DNA from 3 places in the Streptomyces sp. NPDC050287 genome. Region 3 is predicted to be linked to each of the others. Evidence: riboswitches for the same ligand, from Rfam matches in the RefSeq annotation. Region 3 holds a riboswitch; each other region holds the start of a gene.
What was found. Region 3 has a riboswitch for cyclic di-AMP ahead of ACIBK3_RS06005 (transglycosylase SLT domain-containing protein). Riboswitches for the same ligand answer to the same signal wherever they lie in the genome.
Positions count from the first base shown of each region.

Region 1: another riboswitch for cyclic di-AMP. It lies ahead of ACIBK3_RS36500 (transglycosylase family protein); the one in region 3 lies ahead of ACIBK3_RS06005 (transglycosylase SLT domain-containing protein).
Region 2: another riboswitch for cyclic di-AMP. It lies ahead of ACIBK3_RS06990 (NlpC/P60 family protein); the one in region 3 lies ahead of ACIBK3_RS06005 (transglycosylase SLT domain-containing protein).

Region 1 covers NZ_JBITIY010000013.1:264,475-270,214, reverse strand. The annotation lists gene ACIBK3_RS36520 (exopolyphosphatase) at 1-908, opposite strand, end outside; gene ACIBK3_RS36515 (DUF501 domain-containing protein) at 905-1,450, opposite strand; gene ACIBK3_RS36510 (septum formation initiator family protein) at 1,474-1,950, opposite strand; gene eno (phosphopyruvate hydratase) at 2,082-3,368, opposite strand; gene ACIBK3_RS36500 (transglycosylase family protein) at 3,671-4,372, opposite strand; cyclic di-AMP (ydaO/yuaA leader) riboswitch at 4,377-4,563, opposite strand; gene ACIBK3_RS36495 (transglycosylase family protein) at 4,757-5,740, opposite strand, start outside.
Region 2 covers NZ_JBITIY010000002.1:357,401-363,140, forward strand. The annotation lists gene ACIBK3_RS06980 (class I SAM-dependent methyltransferase) at 1-80, opposite strand, end outside; gene ACIBK3_RS06985 (FAD-dependent monooxygenase) at 342-1,343, opposite strand; gene ACIBK3_RS06990 (NlpC/P60 family protein) at 1,617-2,786, opposite strand; cyclic di-AMP (ydaO/yuaA leader) riboswitch at 2,794-2,963, opposite strand; gene pcrA (DNA helicase PcrA) at 3,468-5,740, shown strand, end outside.
Region 3 covers NZ_JBITIY010000002.1:149,406-155,145, reverse strand. The annotation lists gene ACIBK3_RS06010 (CocE/NonD family hydrolase) at 1-1,217, shown strand, start outside; cyclic di-AMP (ydaO/yuaA leader) riboswitch at 1,493-1,673, shown strand; gene ACIBK3_RS06005 (transglycosylase SLT domain-containing protein) at 1,678-2,442, shown strand; gene ACIBK3_RS06000 (HAD family hydrolase) at 2,482-3,294, opposite strand; gene ACIBK3_RS05995 (LacI family DNA-binding transcriptional regulator) at 3,399-4,427, opposite strand; gene ACIBK3_RS05990 (carbohydrate ABC transporter permease) at 4,452-5,330, opposite strand; gene ACIBK3_RS05985 (carbohydrate ABC transporter permease) at 5,327-5,740, opposite strand, start outside.

The DNA of each region.
Region 1 (5,740 bases), on a different contig from region 3:
TCGTGTTCGCTCACCACGACCTCCTCCGCACCGATCCGTTCCATGATCGAGAGCAGGACGAGAGCCCCCGCGCCGATCACGTCGACGCGCCCCGGATGCATGGAGGGGACGGCAGCGCGCTCGGCGTGGGTGGAGCGCAGGAGCCGGTCGGTGATCTCGCGGACCTTGTCGTACGGGATCCGGGAGTGGTGGATCGCCGTCGAGTCGTACTCGGGGAGGTCCTGCGCGATCGCGGAGAGCGTCGTCACCGAACCGGCCAGACCCACCAGCGTGCGTGCCTCACGCAACGGGACCGTCTGCTCGGCGAGGTCGAGGGCCGCCTCGATGTCGGCCCGCATCGCCGCGATCTGCTCCGGCGTCGGCGGGTCGGTCACCTTGCCGTCCGCCACCAGGTGGCGCTCGGTCATCCGGACGCAGCCGACGTCCACGGACCGGGCCGCCCGCACGTGGTCCTCGCCCACGACGAACTCGGTCGAGCCGCCCCCGATGTCCACGACCAGGAACGGGCGGCGCAGGTCGTCCCGTCCCGCCAGTTCCCGCGTCGCGCCGGTGAAGGAGAACTCGGCCTCCTGGTCGCCGGTGATGACCTCGGGCTCGACCCCCAGGATGTCCAGCACCCCGCGGACGAACTCTTCCCGGTTCTCCGCGTCCCGGGAAGCGGACGTCGCCACGAAACGCAGGCGCTCGGCGCCGTGCTCCTTGATGGCCGCCGCGTACTGACGGCAGGCGGCGAAGGTCCGCTCCAGCGCCTCGGGGGCGAGACGGCCCGTCCGGTCGACGCCCTGGCCGAGCCGGACGATCGTCATACGGCGGTCCAGATCGACCAGTTCACCGGTCTCGGGGTCCGCGTCCGCGACGAGGAGGCGGATGGAGTTCGTACCGCAGTCGATGGCGGCGACTCGGGTCACTGGTCGTCCTCCTCGGCGGAGCCGTCCTGCGGGAGCGTCACGCACGCCCCCTTGCGCCACCACTCGGGCAGCATCTGAAGCGCCTCGTCGCCCAGCGGGTTCACGCCGGGACCGGCGGCCAGGGAGTGGGCGACCAGGACGTGCAGGCACTTCACCCGGTCCGGCATGCCGCCCGCGCTGGGGAAGCCCGTCAGCTCCTCGATCTGGTCCCGGCGCCGGATGTAGTCCTCGTGCGCGGCCCGGTAGGCGGCGGCCAGCTCCGGGTCGCTCTCCAGGCGGGCCGTCATCTCCTTCATCACGCCGTTCGCCTCCAGCGTGCCGATCGCCGAGGACGCCTTCGGGCACGTCAGGTAGTACAGCGTCGGGAAGGGCGTGCCGTCGGGCAGGCGCGGGGCCGTCTCCACGACGTCCGGCTGTCCGCACGGGCAGCGGTGCGCGATGGCGCGCAGGCCGCGCGGCGGGCGGCCCAGCTGCTGCTTGAAGGCCTCGACGTCCGCGTCGGTGGGCTCGGTGCGGGGAGTGGTCGGCGGGGGCGTGTGCATGCCTGTCTTTCTGGTCGTTCAGTTCACTGGCCGGAGGCGTCGGCCTTGTCGACGCCGTCCCAGAGGTTCGCGTACCAGGGGCGGTCGGCCGCGCCCAGGTCGGCGCGCGACTGCTTGGCAGCGTTCGGGTCGATGACGATGAAGCCCGTCTCGCCAGGCATCACGTAATGCAGCCGCTGCCGGATCTGCTGCTCCGCGTACGCGTCGTCCTGCCAGCGTGCCTTGAGGTCGCGCAGCTGCTCGACCCGCTGCCGGGCCTGCTCCTGCAGACGCTGCTGGTCGGCGATGTCGCCGCGCTGGGAGACGTACTGCCTTATGGGGTAGGCCAGCGCCACGACCAGCGTGCACAGCACGAGGGCGAGCAGCGCCGCGCGGCCGGTGAGCCGGGAGCGGCGGGCCTGCCGTTTGGTCTGGGAACGGTAGACACGGGCCGCCGTCTGCTCGCCGAGCAGTCTGATCCTGGTCGCGGTGGAGAACCGGTCCCGGTCCTTCACGGCCATGTCCCCGCCTCCCCATCACACGTGCCTACGTCCCCGCACACGGTACGGGACCGGGTACGGGGACGTACGTACGACTGGCTGAGGATCGACCTTGGCGAGGTCAGCCCTCGGAACGGTCAGCCCTTGAGCGGTCAGCCCTTGAAGCGCGGGAAGGCCGAGCGGCCGGCGTACACCGCGGCGTCGTCGAGGATCTCCTCGATGCGCAGCAGCTGGTTGTACTTGGCGACGCGCTCGGAACGGGCCGGGGCGCCGGTCTTGATCTGGCCGCAGTTGGTGGCGACGGCGAGGTCGGCGATGGTGACGTCCTCAGTCTCGCCGGAGCGGTGCGACATCATGCACTTGAAGCCGCTGCGCTGGGCCAGCTCGACGGCGTCCAGGGTCTCGGTCAGCGAGCCGATCTGGTTCACCTTGACGAGCAGCGCGTTCGCGGCGCCCTCCTCGATGCCGCGGGCCAGGCGCTCGGGGTTGGTGACGAACAGGTCGTCGCCGACGATCTGGACCTTGTCGCCGAGGCGGTCGGTGAGGACCTTCCAGCCCGCCCAGTCGTCCTCGAACAGCGGGTCCTCGACGGAGACGAGCGGGTAGGCCGCGACGAGCTCCTCGTAGTACTCCGTCATCTCGGCGGCGGAGCGCTCCTTGCCCTCGAAGAGGTACTTGCCGTCCTTGTAGAACTCGGAGGCGGCGACGTCCAGCGCGAGGGCGATCTGCTCGCCGGGGATGTAACCGGCCTGCTTGACGGCCTCGAGGATCAGGTCGAGGGCCTCGCGGTTGGAGCCGAGGTTCGGGGCGAAGCCGCCCTCGTCGCCGAGGCCGGTGGACAGGCCCTTGGTCTTCAGCACCTTCTTGAGGGTGTGGTAGACCTCGGTGCCCCAGCGCAGCGCCTCGGAGAAGGACTCCGCGCCGATCGGCGCGATCATGAACTCCTGGATGTCCACGTTGGAGTCGGCGTGCGAGCCGCCGTTCAGGATGTTCATCATCGGCACCGGCAGCAGGTGCGCGTTCGGGCCGCCCAGGTAGCGGAAGAGCGGGAGGTCGCTGGCCTCGGAGGCGGCGTGGGCGACGGCGAGCGAGACGCCGAGGATGGCGTTGGCGCCGAGCGAGCCCTTGTTGTCGGTGGCGTCCAGGTCGAACATCGCCTGGTCGATCAGGCGCTGCTCGGTGGCGTCGTAGCCGACCAGCTCCGGGCCGATCTGCTCGATGACGGCCAGCACGGCCTTCTCGACACCCTTGCCCTGGTAGCGGTTCGGGTCACCGTCGCGGAGCTCGATGGCCTCGAAGGCGCCCGTGGAGGCGCCGGACGGGACGGCGGCACGACCGGTGCTTCCGTCGTCGAGGCCGACCTCGACCTCGACCGTGGGGTTGCCTCGGGAGTCCAGGATTTCCCGGGCTACGACGACGTCGATGGACGGCACGAGCATCTCCTTCTGGGATGTGACGCGGGTACGCGGGCCGCAGGGCCCGTGGTGCACGGAGCCGCGGTCGGCTCCGCGAGATGAGCCTAACCGCCCAGGGCCGATCGGCCATGCGCTCGCCCACCTCTTGGGCAGAACCGAGAGTAAATTGTTTCCGAACGGAACAAAGCCGGAGCCCAAAAAAGCCCCGCCCCGGTGCGTACGGGGGAATACGCACCGGGACGGGGAGCCCGTGGGGACAGGGGGACCCTCCACGAGGCCTTCCGCGGAAGAACCACGGATGTGAGGCGGTGCAGCCGCCGACCCGATTACTTCAGGTGCAGCTGCTGACCCGGGTAGATGAGGTTGGCGTCCTGGACGATGTCCTTGTTCAGCTCGAACAGCTTCGCCCAGCCGCCCTTGACGTCGTGCGCCTCGGCGATGGAGCTGAGGGTGTCGCCCTTGACGACCTTGTACTCGCCGTCGCCCTTCTTGACCTTCTTGCCGGTCGGTGTGGTGACGGTCTTCTTCGCGGCCGGACGCTCGGCGGAGCGGGAGGCCTGCTGCTCGGTCGTGGAGCGGGTGGTGCTCTTCGAGGAGCTGCTGGAGCCGCTGCCGGAGCCGTTCGACGAGGAGCCGGCGCTGCTGCCGCTGTAGGAGGCGCCGGACAGGCCCTTGCCGCAGACCGGCCAGGCACCCTTGCCCTGCGAGGCGAGGACCTTCTCGGCGACGGCTATCTGCTGCGCCTTGGAGGCCTGGTTGGCCTGCGGGGCGTAGGCGGTGCCCCCGTACGCGGCCCAGGTGGAGGCGGAGAACTGCACGCCGCCGTAGTAGCCGTTGCCGGTGTTGATGGACCAGTTGCCGCCTGACTCGCACTGGGCGACGGCGTCCCACTCGGAGGCGGTGGCGGCGGAGGCGTTGCCGGCCGCCATCAGCGGGGCGGCGACGGCGGCGCCGGTGACACCGGCGATGGCGATGGCCCGAGTGGCCTTGGACGGACGACGGTGCTTGCCCTTGCCGGAAAACAGCATGGAAGGATCCCCTCACCGACGCCTGCGAGGTGAGCTGTCGGGTTCGGGCCGGTTGAGTTGCCCGGCCGCACACCTTTCGGTGCGCGGCTTCACCCCGAGCCGGTGCCGGCCGCGAGTCCCCGGAGGGCCTCAACTGCCGGACCCGGCGCTTACCTTGGGTCCCCCGCTCCTGCCTACGGCGCTTGACGCGACGACTGTTCCCGGGCAACCGCTGGCAGGATTCGGCGTTGCGGCAGCCGGGGCTCGTGGTGACGAGCGGTCCTGACCGTAGACACGCGATCCGGGGAATTTCAAAGACGATCAAGGCTTCTGAGACTCATCCCACACTTTCACCAACCCGGACATTCGGTGCGAAGTATGCGTGAACTCCCGTTGCTTTTCGCCCTATTCGACACCAAGTCCAAGGGTCTGACCGGGAGTGATGCGACTCGGGTCGGCGCCGATGGCCTGCTTGTTCTCCTCATAGAGCGCGCGCCATCCGCCTTGGAGGTCAAGGGAGTCGGCGATGGACGCGAGCGTGTCCCCGACGCGAACCGTGTACGAGTCACCGCGGGCCGCGTGACGGCCGCCGGAGGAGCCGGCGTCACCGGTGCCGGCGAGCGTGCCCTCCGGGGCGCTGCCGCCGCGGTGCTTGCCGCCGGCCGCGGCGTCGGTGTCGAGGGCTCCAGCGTCAAGGGCTCCGGTGTCGACGAGGCTCGAAGAGCCGCCCACCCGCCAGGAGTTGTCCGAGTCGTCCTGCTCGGTCGCACCCGCGGACGTGCCGCCGGGATTCCGCGAGCCACCGGCGCCCGGACCAGAACCGGCGGAACCGGAGGAACCGGAGGAACCCGATGAATCAGGGGAATTGGAAGGATCAGAGGAGGAGCCGGACTTGACTGAATTGTCCGCCGAGTCCGAGGAATTCGACGCACCCGAGGAGGCGTCCGACGACGGTGTGGAGGCGGACGGCGAAGGTGCGCCCGAGGCGGCACCCGAGGACGCGCTTCCGGACGAACCGGACAACAGGCCACCGGAGTCAGACAGGCCGGACGAGTCCGAGCCGCTCGACGCGTCCGATCCGCCGCTTCCCAGACCCGTGTCGACGTCGGCCGATTTGGAGTCCTTGCTCAGCCCGTTGAGCAGTCCACAGGTGGACCAGTAGCCGACACCCTTGTCCGCGAGGATCTTCTCGGCGACCGCGATCTGCTGGTTACGGCTGGCCTGGTCGGGGCGCGAGGCGTAGTCGAGACCGCCGTGCTTCTCCCAGTCCGCCTGGGCGATGTGGAGTCCGCCGAAGTATCCGTCGCCGCTGTTCTCGCTCCAGGAGCCGCCGGTCTCGCAGTTGGCGACCTGGTCCCAGGTGGTGCCGCTGGCCGCGCTGGCGCCGGT
Region 2 (5,740 bases), 210 kb from region 3:
TCCAGCGCCCGCACCCTGGCCACCCCCACCGCCGTGGCCCACACTCCCGACGGCTGCACCCACTCCTGCTCATCAGTCACCGCGCCAGCCTAGAAGATCGATTCCAAGGGGCCTGATGAGGGGAGTCCGGCATGGGCGTGATCTGGTCGGGGCCAAGTGCGGAGTGCATCAGCGCCTGGACGTGAGCGGGGGCGAGGGAATGCAGGAGGGCACTGCCATGCCTCATCGGAATGTGGCGTGGCCGCCGAACGGGGGCTCCAACGCGCACCATGCGACATGAGCAGAGGTCGTCCGGCGGTGTCCTACCGAAGCGTGGTCCCTCTCGACACGTTATGTGACACCTACGGCTTGGCCGACGAGGTGATCGGCGATCCGACCGGGGCTCCGGAGTCCGGAACCCCCGCGTAGTCAGGCAGCTCGACGCCGTTGATCGCGCGCCCAACCAGCTCGGTGAACCATTCGCTGGCGAAATCGGGGCTCGGCTCGGCGTCTGGCCCGGGGACGTCGCGGCTGCGGGCGTTCAACCGGCCGATCTCCTGGTTGGCCTCGACGAACGAGCGCATCCGCGCCTCGTAGCGGGCGAACCCGGCGTCGGGGTCCCACTCGGCGGCGGCCAGTTCTCCGGCCGGCAGGTAGGCGCCGACCAGGGCCAGCCCGGTGCCCTGCCCGGACATCGGCGACGAGCTGAACGCCGCGTCCCCGAGCAACCCCACCCGTCCACTCGACCAGCGGTCCATCACCACCTGGGCGACCTGGTCGAGGTAGAAGTCCGGAGTGTCGTCCAAGTGCGCGAGGATGTCCGGGGCCAGCCAGCCCAGGCCCGCCATCCGCTCCCGCAGCAGGACCTTCTGGGCCGCGACGTCACGGTAGTCGACGTCGAAGTCAGCCGAGGTGAAGTAGAACATGGCCATCGCCCGGGTGGCGTCCTGGAAGGGCCGCAGGAGGGCGGAGCGCCCGGACTCCTGATCCTGGTACTCCAGCAGCCACCGGTCCAGCCCGAACTCGTTGGGCACACTGTAGAAGGCCAGCACGTGCCCGAGGGGGCGGAGGAACCGCTCATGCGGCCCGAAGACCATCGCTCGCAGCTCCGAGTGCAGCCCGTCTGCCCCGACCACCAAGTCGAAGCGCCGCCGGTTGCCGCCCGCGAAGACCACGTCGACCCCGTCCGCGTCCTGGGCGAGCTCGGCGATTCGGTCGCCGAAGACGTACTCGACGCCGTCGCGGGTGTCGTCGTAGAGCACCTGGGACAGGTCCCCGCGCAGGATCTCGATGTCCGCGATGAACCCGTCGCCACCGTCGTCGTCCGCGCGGAAGGTCTCCAGCACCTGGCCGTCCGCGTCCACGGTGAGCGCGCCGGCGGTGTCGGTGCACGCCGCGAAACGCCAACTCCGATGACGCTCATATCGGACGAAAATGGTGCAGACCAGGTGAACCAGGCTGTCGGCTGGGCAGCCGCCTGAGACTTCGCCAGATCTGCGCGCGACACGGTGAGACTCTGAAAGGACCAGTGAGAACGGACAGCACTCCGCGGAGTAATTCTCAGTGATCTGTCGCAGACGACAGGTTGACGACAGATCGCTGAGAATTCGACAGATTCAGAGCGGCCCTGCACCTCGTCAGGCAGGTCGTACCACGCTGTGGATCGCTGACTCGCCGTCGTAGTAGATGGACTCCTCGCGGACGTACGCGCCCGGCTTCGGGGCGTGGATCATCATGCCGTTGCCGATGTACATGCCGACGTGGCTGATGTCGTCGTAGAAGAAGACCAGGTCACCGGGCTGGGCGGCGGAGAGGGAGACCGTGGTGCCGGCGTTGACCTGGTCGTAGGTGACGCGCGGGATGTCGACACCGGCGGCCTTCCAGGCGGCCTGGGTGAGACCGGAGCAGTCGTAGGAGTCGGGGCCGGTGGCGCCCCAGACGTACGGCTTGCCGATCTGCGCACGGGCGAAGGCGAGCGCCTTCTCGGCCTTGGTGGCGTAGGAAGGGTCGGGCGTGGCCGTGCCGGTGCCGGTGCCTGTGCCGGTCCCCGAGCCTGAGGAGCTGTTCTGCTGCTGCTCAGCCGCCGCCTCCTGCGCCTTCTGCTCCGCCGCCTGCTGCCGCGCCAGCTCCGCCGCCTTGCGCGCGGCCTCCTGCTGTTTCTTCTCCTCGATCGCCGCGAGCCGCGCCTTCTCCTGGGCGGTCAGCTGCGAGAGGAGATTCCGCGCGTCGGCGAGCTTCTTCTGGACGGTCGCCTTCGCCGTCTTCAGGTCGTCCTGCGACCGGGTGAGCGTCCGAAGGCTCTCCGTGGCCTCCTGGCGCTTCTTCATCGTCGCCGACTGCTCGGTGACGTAGTCGTCGACCGCGCCCTTCTGGCGGCTGGTCAGCCGGCTCATCAGCTGGGTCTGGTCGAAGTAGTCCTGCGGAGAGTCCGCGAGCAGGAACGTCGCCGTGTCGGGGGCGGAGGCGCCGGTGCGGTACTGGGCGGCGGCGAAGGAACCCAGTTCCTCCCTCGCCTCGTTGAGCTTCTGGGTGCGCTGGGCTACGTCGTTCAGGAGGGCGTCGACGCGGCCCCGCTGCGTCGTGGTCTTCTCCTTGGCCGCGTTGTAGTTGTCGGTCGCCGACTCCGCCTGGCGGTACAGGTCGTCGACCTTCTTCTCGACCTCTTCGAGGCTCGGCCGGTCGTCGGCCGGGGCTGCGGTGGCCGTCTGGGACAGCAGGGCGACGGAGGTGAGGGCCGCCGTGGCCAGGGCGGGGGTCCGGATGCCTGCGCGCGTACCTGCGGGAGGCGGCTTGCGGTGCGACGCCAAGGGAGGCGACTCCTTCCGATGCTCCGCCTACCGGGTTAGCTGTCGGGTTCGGGCGGGTGGTTCGGAAGGAATGCCCTACGGCCTCTCCCCGTACGGGAGTCGGCCGATTCACCCCAAGGTCGGTGGGTCCCCGGTTCCGGTCGCAGGGCGACGCTGTGGATTCGGCGGAGGCCGCGCGACCCGGCGACGTTCGCCGGTGGGGGTCGTACGGCCTGTGCGGCACGGTAGCCAACGCGTGTGGCGCCTGTGAAGGTTGATGTTCGATATGCCCGATACATTTTCGTGACCTCGGGGCAGGACGTCGCCCGGCGTGGCCAATCCGGACTGATCCGGACCGAGTTGTGCGTATTTTTGACGGAGTGATGCCATCTGCCCGCTTCGAGGGGCTGGGTTCCAGCCGACCGCGGCCCCGACACGGCGGCGGCCGGAGAGGTCGGTAGCTGCTCGCGGGAGAGGGCGCAGGCATTCGAATTTGACTCGATCGTGTAATGGCTCGGTTGCGGACCGTGACGGCGTACTCCTGGAGGCGAGGAAGACACCGGGCGGGCAGGTCTGGCAGATCCTCGGGTTCTGAAGACCCCGCTCTGGGAGCCCCGTATTTTCGCGGGAGAACTCGTATTTCCGGCGGAGTTCTCGGGGCGGCGGTGGGGTGTCAGTGGGGCGTTCTAGACTCGGAGAGCGATGAGCAGCCTCTTTGATGACAGCTTCCTGGCGAACCTCCAGGCCCCTCGTGGGCACGAGGAGGAACCCCCGCCGCCGCCCGAGGACGATCACGTACCGGAGCCCGTGCCGGACGATCTGTTCGGCGGGAAGTTCGACGTGCCGCCGGACCGGGACACCTACTACCGCGACGGCGCGCCGCGCCCGGCGGTGGACCCGGCAGCGCTGCTGGAGGGGCTGAACGAGAACCAGCGTGCCGCCGTCGTGCACCACGGCACCCCGCTGCTCATCGTGGCCGGCGCCGGCTCCGGCAAGACCCGCGTGCTCACGCACCGCATCGCCCACCTGCTGGGCGAGCGGAACGTGCACCCGGGCCAGATCCTGGCGATCACCTTCACCAACAAGGCCGCCGGCGAGATGAAGGAGCGCGTCGAGCAGCTCGTCGGCCCGCGCGCCCACGCGATGTGGGTCATGACGTTCCACAGCGCGTGCGTACGGATCCTGCGGCGGGAAAGCAAGAAGCTCGGCTTCACGTCCTCCTTCTCGATCTACGACGCCGCCGACTCCAAGCGTCTGATGGCCCTGGTCTGCCGCGACCTGGACCTCGACCCCAAGCGCTACCCCCCGAAGTCCTTCAGCGCCAAGATCAGCAACCTCAAGAACGAGCTGATCGACGAGGAGGACTTCGCCGCCCAGGCCACCGACGGCTTCGAGAAGACCCTCGCCCAGGCCTACGCGATGTACCAGTCGCGGCTGCGGGAGGCGAACGCCCTCGACTTCGACGACCTGATCATGACGACGGTCAACCTGCTCCGCGCCTTCCCCGACGTCGCCGAGCACTACCGCCGCCGCTTCAGGCACGTCCTGGTCGACGAGTACCAGGACACCAACCACGCCCAGTACGCCCTGGTCCGCGAGCTCGTCGGCACCGCCGAGCACCCCGTCGACGTACCGCCCGGCGAGCATGACCTGCAGCCCGCAGAACTGTGCGTGGTGGGCGACGCCGACCAGTCGATCTACGCCTTCCGTGGCGCCACCATCCGCAACATCCTCCAGTTCGAGGAGGACTACCCGGACGCGACGACCATCCTGCTGGAGCAGAACTACCGCTCCACACAGACGATCCTGTCCGCCGCCAACGCCGTCATCGAGCGCAACGAGTCCCGCCGCCCCAAGAACCTGTGGACCAACGCGGGCGCGGGCGCGCGCATCACCGGCTATGTCGCCGACACCGAGCACGACGAGGCGCAGTTCGTCGCCGACGAGATAGACCGCCTCACGGACGCGGGCGACGCGAAGGCGGGAGACGTGGCTGTCTTCTACCGCACCAACGCGCAGTCCCGTGTCTTCGAAGAGGTCTTCATCCGCGTCGGCCTGCCCTACAAGGTCGTCGGCGGCGTCCGCTTCTACGAGCGCAAGGAGGTCCGGGACGTCCTGGCCTACCTGCGGGTCCTCGCCAACCCGGAGGACTCGGTGCCGCTGCGCCGCATCCTCAACGTCCCCAAGCGGGGCATCGGCGACCGCGCCGAGGCGATGATCGACGCCCTGTCCCAGCGCGAGAAGATCAGCTTCCCGCAGGCGCTGAAGCGCGTCGACGAGGCGTACGGCATGGCCGCGCGCTCCACCAACGCCGTGAAGCGGTTCAACACGCTGATGGAGGACCTCCGTACGATCGTCGAGTCCGGCGCGGGCCCGGCGACCGTCCTGGAAGCAGTGCTCGAACGCACCGGCTACCTCGCCGAGTTGCAGGCCTCCACCGACCCGCAGGACGAGACCCGCATCGAGAACCTCCAGGAACTCGCCGCGGTCGCCCTGGAGTTCGAGCAGGAGTCCGGCGAGGGCGAGGAGCCCGGCTCGCTCTCCGACTTCCTGGAGCGGGTGGCCCTGGTCGCCGACTCCGACCAGATCCCCGACGAGGACGAGGACGGCTCCGGAGTCATCACCCTGATGACCCTGCACACCGCCAAGGGCCTCGAGTTCCCGGTCGTGTTCCTCACCGGCATGGAGGACGGCGTCTTCCCGCACATGCGCGCCCTCGGCCAGACCAAGGAACTGGAGGAGGAACGGCGCCTGGCGTACGTCGGCATCACGCGCGCGCGGGAACGGCTGTATCTGACACGGTCGTCGATGCGCAGCGCGTGGGGACAGCCCTCGTACAACCCGCCGTCCCGCTTCCTGGAGGAGATCCCGCCGCAGCACGTCGACTGGAAGCGCACGGGCGCCATGGCACCGGTGTCCTCCGGCCCGGTGTCCGGCGTGGCGGCCTCGCTGTCGTCGTCCCGCTCGCGCTCGGC
Region 3 (5,740 bases):
ACCGGGTCCGCGGACTGATCGGCCCCTGGTCCCACCAGTACCCCGACCGCGGCCTGCCGCCCGGTCCGGCGATCGGCTTCCTCCAGGAGACCCTGCGCTGGTGGGACCACTGGCTGAAGGGGGCCGACTCCGGCGCGATGCGTGAGCCGCTGCTCCGTGCCTACGTCAGCGACTCCCACCCCCCGGCCACGGTCCACGACACCCTCCCCGGCCGCTGGGTCGGCGAGCCGTCCTGGCCCTCCCCCCACGTCTCGACCCTCTCGTACGGCCTTCAGGGCGCCCCTCTTCTGGTCCGCTCCCCGCAGCACACGGGCGTGGACGCCGGCCGTTTCTTCCCGTTCGGGAACGACGCCGACCTGCCGCCGGACCAGCGGGAGGAGGACGCGCGGTCGGTGTGCTTCGAGTTCGAAGCGGGCGAGGAGACCTGGGTGCTGGGGCGGCCGCGGGTACGCCTGAGGCTGACCTCCGAGCTGCCGCGCGGCCAGGTGATCGCACGGGTCTGCGATGTCGCCCCGGACGGCTCCTCCACCCTGGTCACCCGGGGCGTGCTGAACCTGTCGGCGCGGCAGGGGCGGGACAAGGTCGTGCCGTGGGAGCCGGGGGCCACCGAGGACGTCGAGTTCGAGCTGAACGGCATCGGTCACGCCTTCCCGGCCGGGCACCGCATCCGGCTCGCGGTGTCCTCCGCGTACTGGCCGTGGATCTGGCCGCGGCCCGAGTCGGCGGCGGGCTTCACGCTGGACCCGGCGGGCAGTGTGCTGGAACTCCCGGTACGAGCAAGGGAGTCGGAGTCCCGCATCTCGTTCGAGGAGCCCGAGCAGTCGCAGCCGCTGGGAGTGAGCTTCCCGGCGACGCTGGACGAGCCGCGCCCGGAACGGCTGGTCGTACGTGATGTGGCCAAGGGCGAATGGCGGCTGGAGGTCGATCCGCGCTACGGCGGCACCCGCGTGTATCCCGACGGGCTGGAGTTCTCCGAGGACGCGCTGGAGACGTACACGATCACCGAGACGGACCCCCTGTCGGCGCGGGCCCGCTCGGACTGGTCGGTCCGGCTGCACCGGCCGGAGCCCGGCTGGGAGGCCACGGTCCGTACCCGCTCGGAGCTCTCCTGTGACGGAACGGACTTCCTCGCCTCCAACGAGGTGGTCTGCACGGAGGGCGGCGAGGTGGTCTTCCACCGCAGCTGGGAGAAGCGGATCCCACGGACCGCCGGTTGACTATGAGTTGGGCTCATTGCCCGATTTGCCTTGCTTGTGATCGACCGTGAGTTGGGTCACGTACGTCCGCTCGCGACCGCACTCCCGGGCGCTCACGTTTCCCCTTCCCCTTTGCGTCAGTTGAGTCTTGGCAACAGCAAAGGATCAAGCACCCCATACGCCCCATCCCAAGGTCAAAAGGTGTGATGGGTGAATCCGGCCCTTGTTTCGGACATGTGCTCTCGCATACGTTCCCGGCCTGTCGGGCGGACGCCGAATCCTGCCGCCGCCCATGGAGACACCCATCGACGAACACCGCACGGCAGGAGCGGGGGACCCAGGTAAGTCGCCGGTCCGGATATCTCAGGACATTCCGGAACGGCTTGGGGTTGAGTCGCGTCGCCTCACGGCGGCGTGACCGGGCACCTCCCAGCCCGCACCCGACAGCTCACCTCGCAGGCGCCGGAGAGGAAGCAAGGCCATGGCCGCACGAGGTAAGCACAACCGTCCCAGAACCAGCCCGTTCACCCGAGGCGCCGTCGCAGCCGCAACGGGCGTCGTCGCTCTCGCCATCCCGCTGCTGGGCGCGACCACAGCGAGCGCCGCACAGCCGGCGCAGGCTCCGGCCGCACAGCCGGCCCAGGTTCCCGCCGCGCTGACCGTGGCGCGGGTCAGGTCCGTCACGTACACCACGGCCCATGGCGACACGCTCTATGACATCGCGAACAAGTACGGCACCCCCGGCGGCTGGCACCGGCTCTACAAGGACAACCGCAAGGCCGTCGGCGGCAACCCCGGGCTGATCCACGCGGGTCTCAAGCTGACCGTCAAGGCGACGAAGAAGGCGAGCGCGCCGGCCAAGAAGGCCGCCACGAAGGCCGCCCCGGCCGTCGCCAAGGCCGTCCCGGCCGCCCTCAAGACGTACGCGAACAACCTCGACGGCTGGATCCGCGAGTCGCTCGACATCATGGCGCAGCACGGCATTCCCGGCTCGTACGACGGCATCTACCGCAACGTCATGCGCGAGTCGTCCGGCAACCCGCTGGCGATCAACAACTGGGATTCCAACGCCGCGGCGGGCACCCCGTCCAAGGGCCTGCTCCAGACCATCGACCCGACCTTCCAGGCGTACCACGTCGCCGGCACGTCGTGGGACCCGTACGACCCGGTCGCGAACATCACCGCCGCCTGCAACTACGCGGCCGCGCGGTACGGCTCGATCGACAACGTGAACGGCCCGTACTGAGCCTCGGCACGTACCTGGGTCTCAGCACGTACCTGGGTCTCAGCGCCGCGGAAACAGTCTTTCGAGGACGACGGCGATGCCGTCGTCCTCGTTCGACAGTGTCACCTCGTCCGCCACGGACTTGAGTTCGGGGTGGGCGTTGGCCATCGCGACGCCGTGGGCGGCCCAGTCGAACATGGGGATGTCGTTGGGCATGTCACCGAAGGCGATGGTCCGGTCCGGGCCGAGGCCCAGGTGGTCGGCGGCGAGCGCGAGGCCGGTCGCCTTGGTGATGCCGCATGGCTGGAGTTCGACGGTCCCGGGGCCCGACATGGTGACCGTGGCGAGGGAACCCACCACGGAACGCGCCGTGGACGCCAACTCGTCGTCGGACAGGTAGGGATGGCGCAGCAGCACCTTGCTGATCGGCGCGCTCCACAGGTCGTCGCGCCGGCTCACGCGGACGGCGGGCAGCGTCGGGTGGGGCATGAGGTAGCCCGGTTCGATGAGGGTGAGGCCGTCGACGCCGTCCTGGTCGACGGCGGCGTACACCTGGCCCGCCTCGGCCTCGATCTTGCCGAGCGCGGTCTCCGCCAACTCCCGGTCCAGGGTGACCGACCAGAGCAGCCGGTCCGCGCCGGCGTCGTACACCTGCGCGCCCTGCCCGCACACCGCGAGCCCCTCGCTGCCCAGGTCGTCGAGGAGGGGCCGCACTCTGGGCGCCGGCCGGCCGGTGACGACGAGGTGCCGGGCACCGGCCGCCGCCACCCGCGCGAGCGCGGTGAGTGACCGGTCCGAGAACGTGTCGTCGCCTCGCAGCAGCGTTCCGTCCAGGTCGGTGGCGATGAGTGAATATGCGGTGGGTGCGGCCATGATCAGAGAATACGGATGGAACGACCCAGCGACTCGACGTGAACCGGACGGCTGCAGCCTTCACATGCGTTGACGCGTGCTCCGCTTGCGACATTCGTCGGGGTTCAAGCGGAGTCCCGTACGACCAGTTCCGTCGGCAGGATCACTCCCGCCGTGTCCTCCCCGGCGATCTGGGCGAGCAGCATGCGGACCATCTCGGCGCTGATGCGGTCGTAGGGCTGGCGCATGGTGGTGAGCGCCGGGGTGACGGCGGTGGCCGCGGCCGAGTCGTCGAAGCCTCCGACAGCGATGTCATCGGGGACCGAACGTCCCAACTGGTGCAGGGCGTTGACGACTCCCTGGGCCATGAGGTCGGAGGCGACGAACACCGCGTCCAGGTCGGGCGCCTGGGACAGGAGCCGGCGGGCCGCCTCCTCGCCACCGGTACGGCGGTAGTCGCCCTCCGCCACCAGCGCCGGGTCGTAGGGCAGGCCGGCCTCGGCGAGTACATCGCGGTAGCCGGCCAGGCGTTCGGTGCCGCCCGGAGTGTCGAGCGGCCCGGTGATCATGCCGATGCGGCGGCGGCCGCCCGCGAGGAGATGGCGGACCATCCCCTGGGCACCGTCACGGTCGTCGGCCGCCACGTAGCTCACCCTGGAACCGAGTCCCATCGGCTTGCCGCAGGCCACCAACGGCATCCCGGCGGCCCGGAGTTCGGCGGCGACCGGGTCCCCGCTGTGGCTGGAGACCAGCAGCACGCCGTCGACGTGGCCCGAGGTGATGTAGCGGGTCAGCCGGCGCCGGTCGTCGTCGGTCGCGGCGAGCATCAGCAGCAATGGGATGTCGTGGCGGGCGAGATGCTCGGTGCAGCCGCGCAGCAGCACGTTGAAGTTGGGGTCCTCGAAGAACTTCTCCTGCGGCTCCGTGAGCAGGAAGGCCACCGAGTCCGACCGTCCCGTACTCAGGCTGCGGGCATGCCGGTTGACCACGTACCCCGTCTTCCTGATGGCGGCCTCCACCGACCGCCGGGCGGCCGGCGAGACGTAGTGGCCGCCGTTCAGGAAGCGGGAGACGGTGCCCCGCGACACGCCCGCCTCCCGCGCCACGTCGTGAATGGTGGGCGGCCTGCGGCGTCCGTTCGCGCTGGTGGTCATGTTCCTCGTTCAGGAAAGGGGTGTTCAGGACTTGATCGAGCCGCTCAGCAGGTCGAGGGACCAGAACCGCTGGATCACCAGGAACAGCGCGATCAGCGGGACGATCGCGAGCAGGCATCCGGTGATGACCAGGGTGTACAGGGCGGGCTGCGAGGCGCCCTGGGCGAGCAGCGTGTAGAGCCCGAGGGTGATCGGGAACTTGGTGTCGTCGGCCAGCATCACGTACGGCAGCAGGAAGTTGTTCCAGATGGCGACGAACTGGAAGAGGAACACCGTGATCAGGCCGGGCATCATCATCGGTACGGCGATCCGCGCGAAGATCCGCCACTCGCTCGCGCCGTCCATGCGGGCGGCCTCCATGAGTTCGGCGGGCACGGAGGCGGCCGCGTAGATGCGGACCAGGTAGACGCCGTACGGGGAGAGGATCGACGGCAGCAGCATCGACCAGTACGAGTCGGCCATGCCCGTCTTCGACAGCAGCAGGTACTGCGGGACGGCCAGCACGATGCTCGGCACCAGGACGCCGGCCAGGATCACCTTGAAGATGAACTCCCGCCCACGGAAGGCGTACCGGCCGAGCGCGTAGCCGCCGGCGGCGGAGACCGCGGCCGACAGCAGGGCGCCGACACCCGCGTAGAAGACGGAGTTGGCCATCCACTGCCAGTAGATGCCGTCGCGGTAGTCGGTCAGGTCGCCGAGGTTGTCGAGGAAGCCGGTGCCGGGGGCGAAGCTGAAGGTGGAGAAGAGCTCCGACCGGTCCTTGGTCGCCGCGATGACCACCCAGGCGATGGGGATCAGGCAGTACAGCGTGCCGAGGAGCAGCACGAGGGTGGGGACCCAGGCCGTGCGCCGCGCTCGGGCGGGCCTGCCGGTGGCGTCGGCGGTGAGGGTGAGGGGGGTCATGCCCGGTCCTCCCGGGTGTAGCGGTCGGAGATGCGCAGCAGGGTGAAGGAGAGGACGAACGTGGCCAGGGCCAGGACGACCGCGGTGGCGGAGGCGCCGTAGACGTCGGACTTCAGGAAGGCGCTGTCGTAGATGGCCATCAGCGGGCTCCACGTGCTCTGCAGGTTGTTCGTGAGCGGCTTCAGGGCCATCGGCTCGGTGAAGACCTGCAGGGTGGCGATCACCGAGAAGAAGAAGGTGAGCACCAGCGAGGGCAGGACGATCGGGATCTTGATCCGGAGGGCGATCTTGAGGTTGGACGCCCCGTCGATCCGGGCCGCCTCGTAGATGTCCGGCGGGATCGCCCTGAGCGCGGTGTAGATGACGATCATGTTGAAGCCGGTGCCGCCCCAGACCGCGATGTTCGCGAA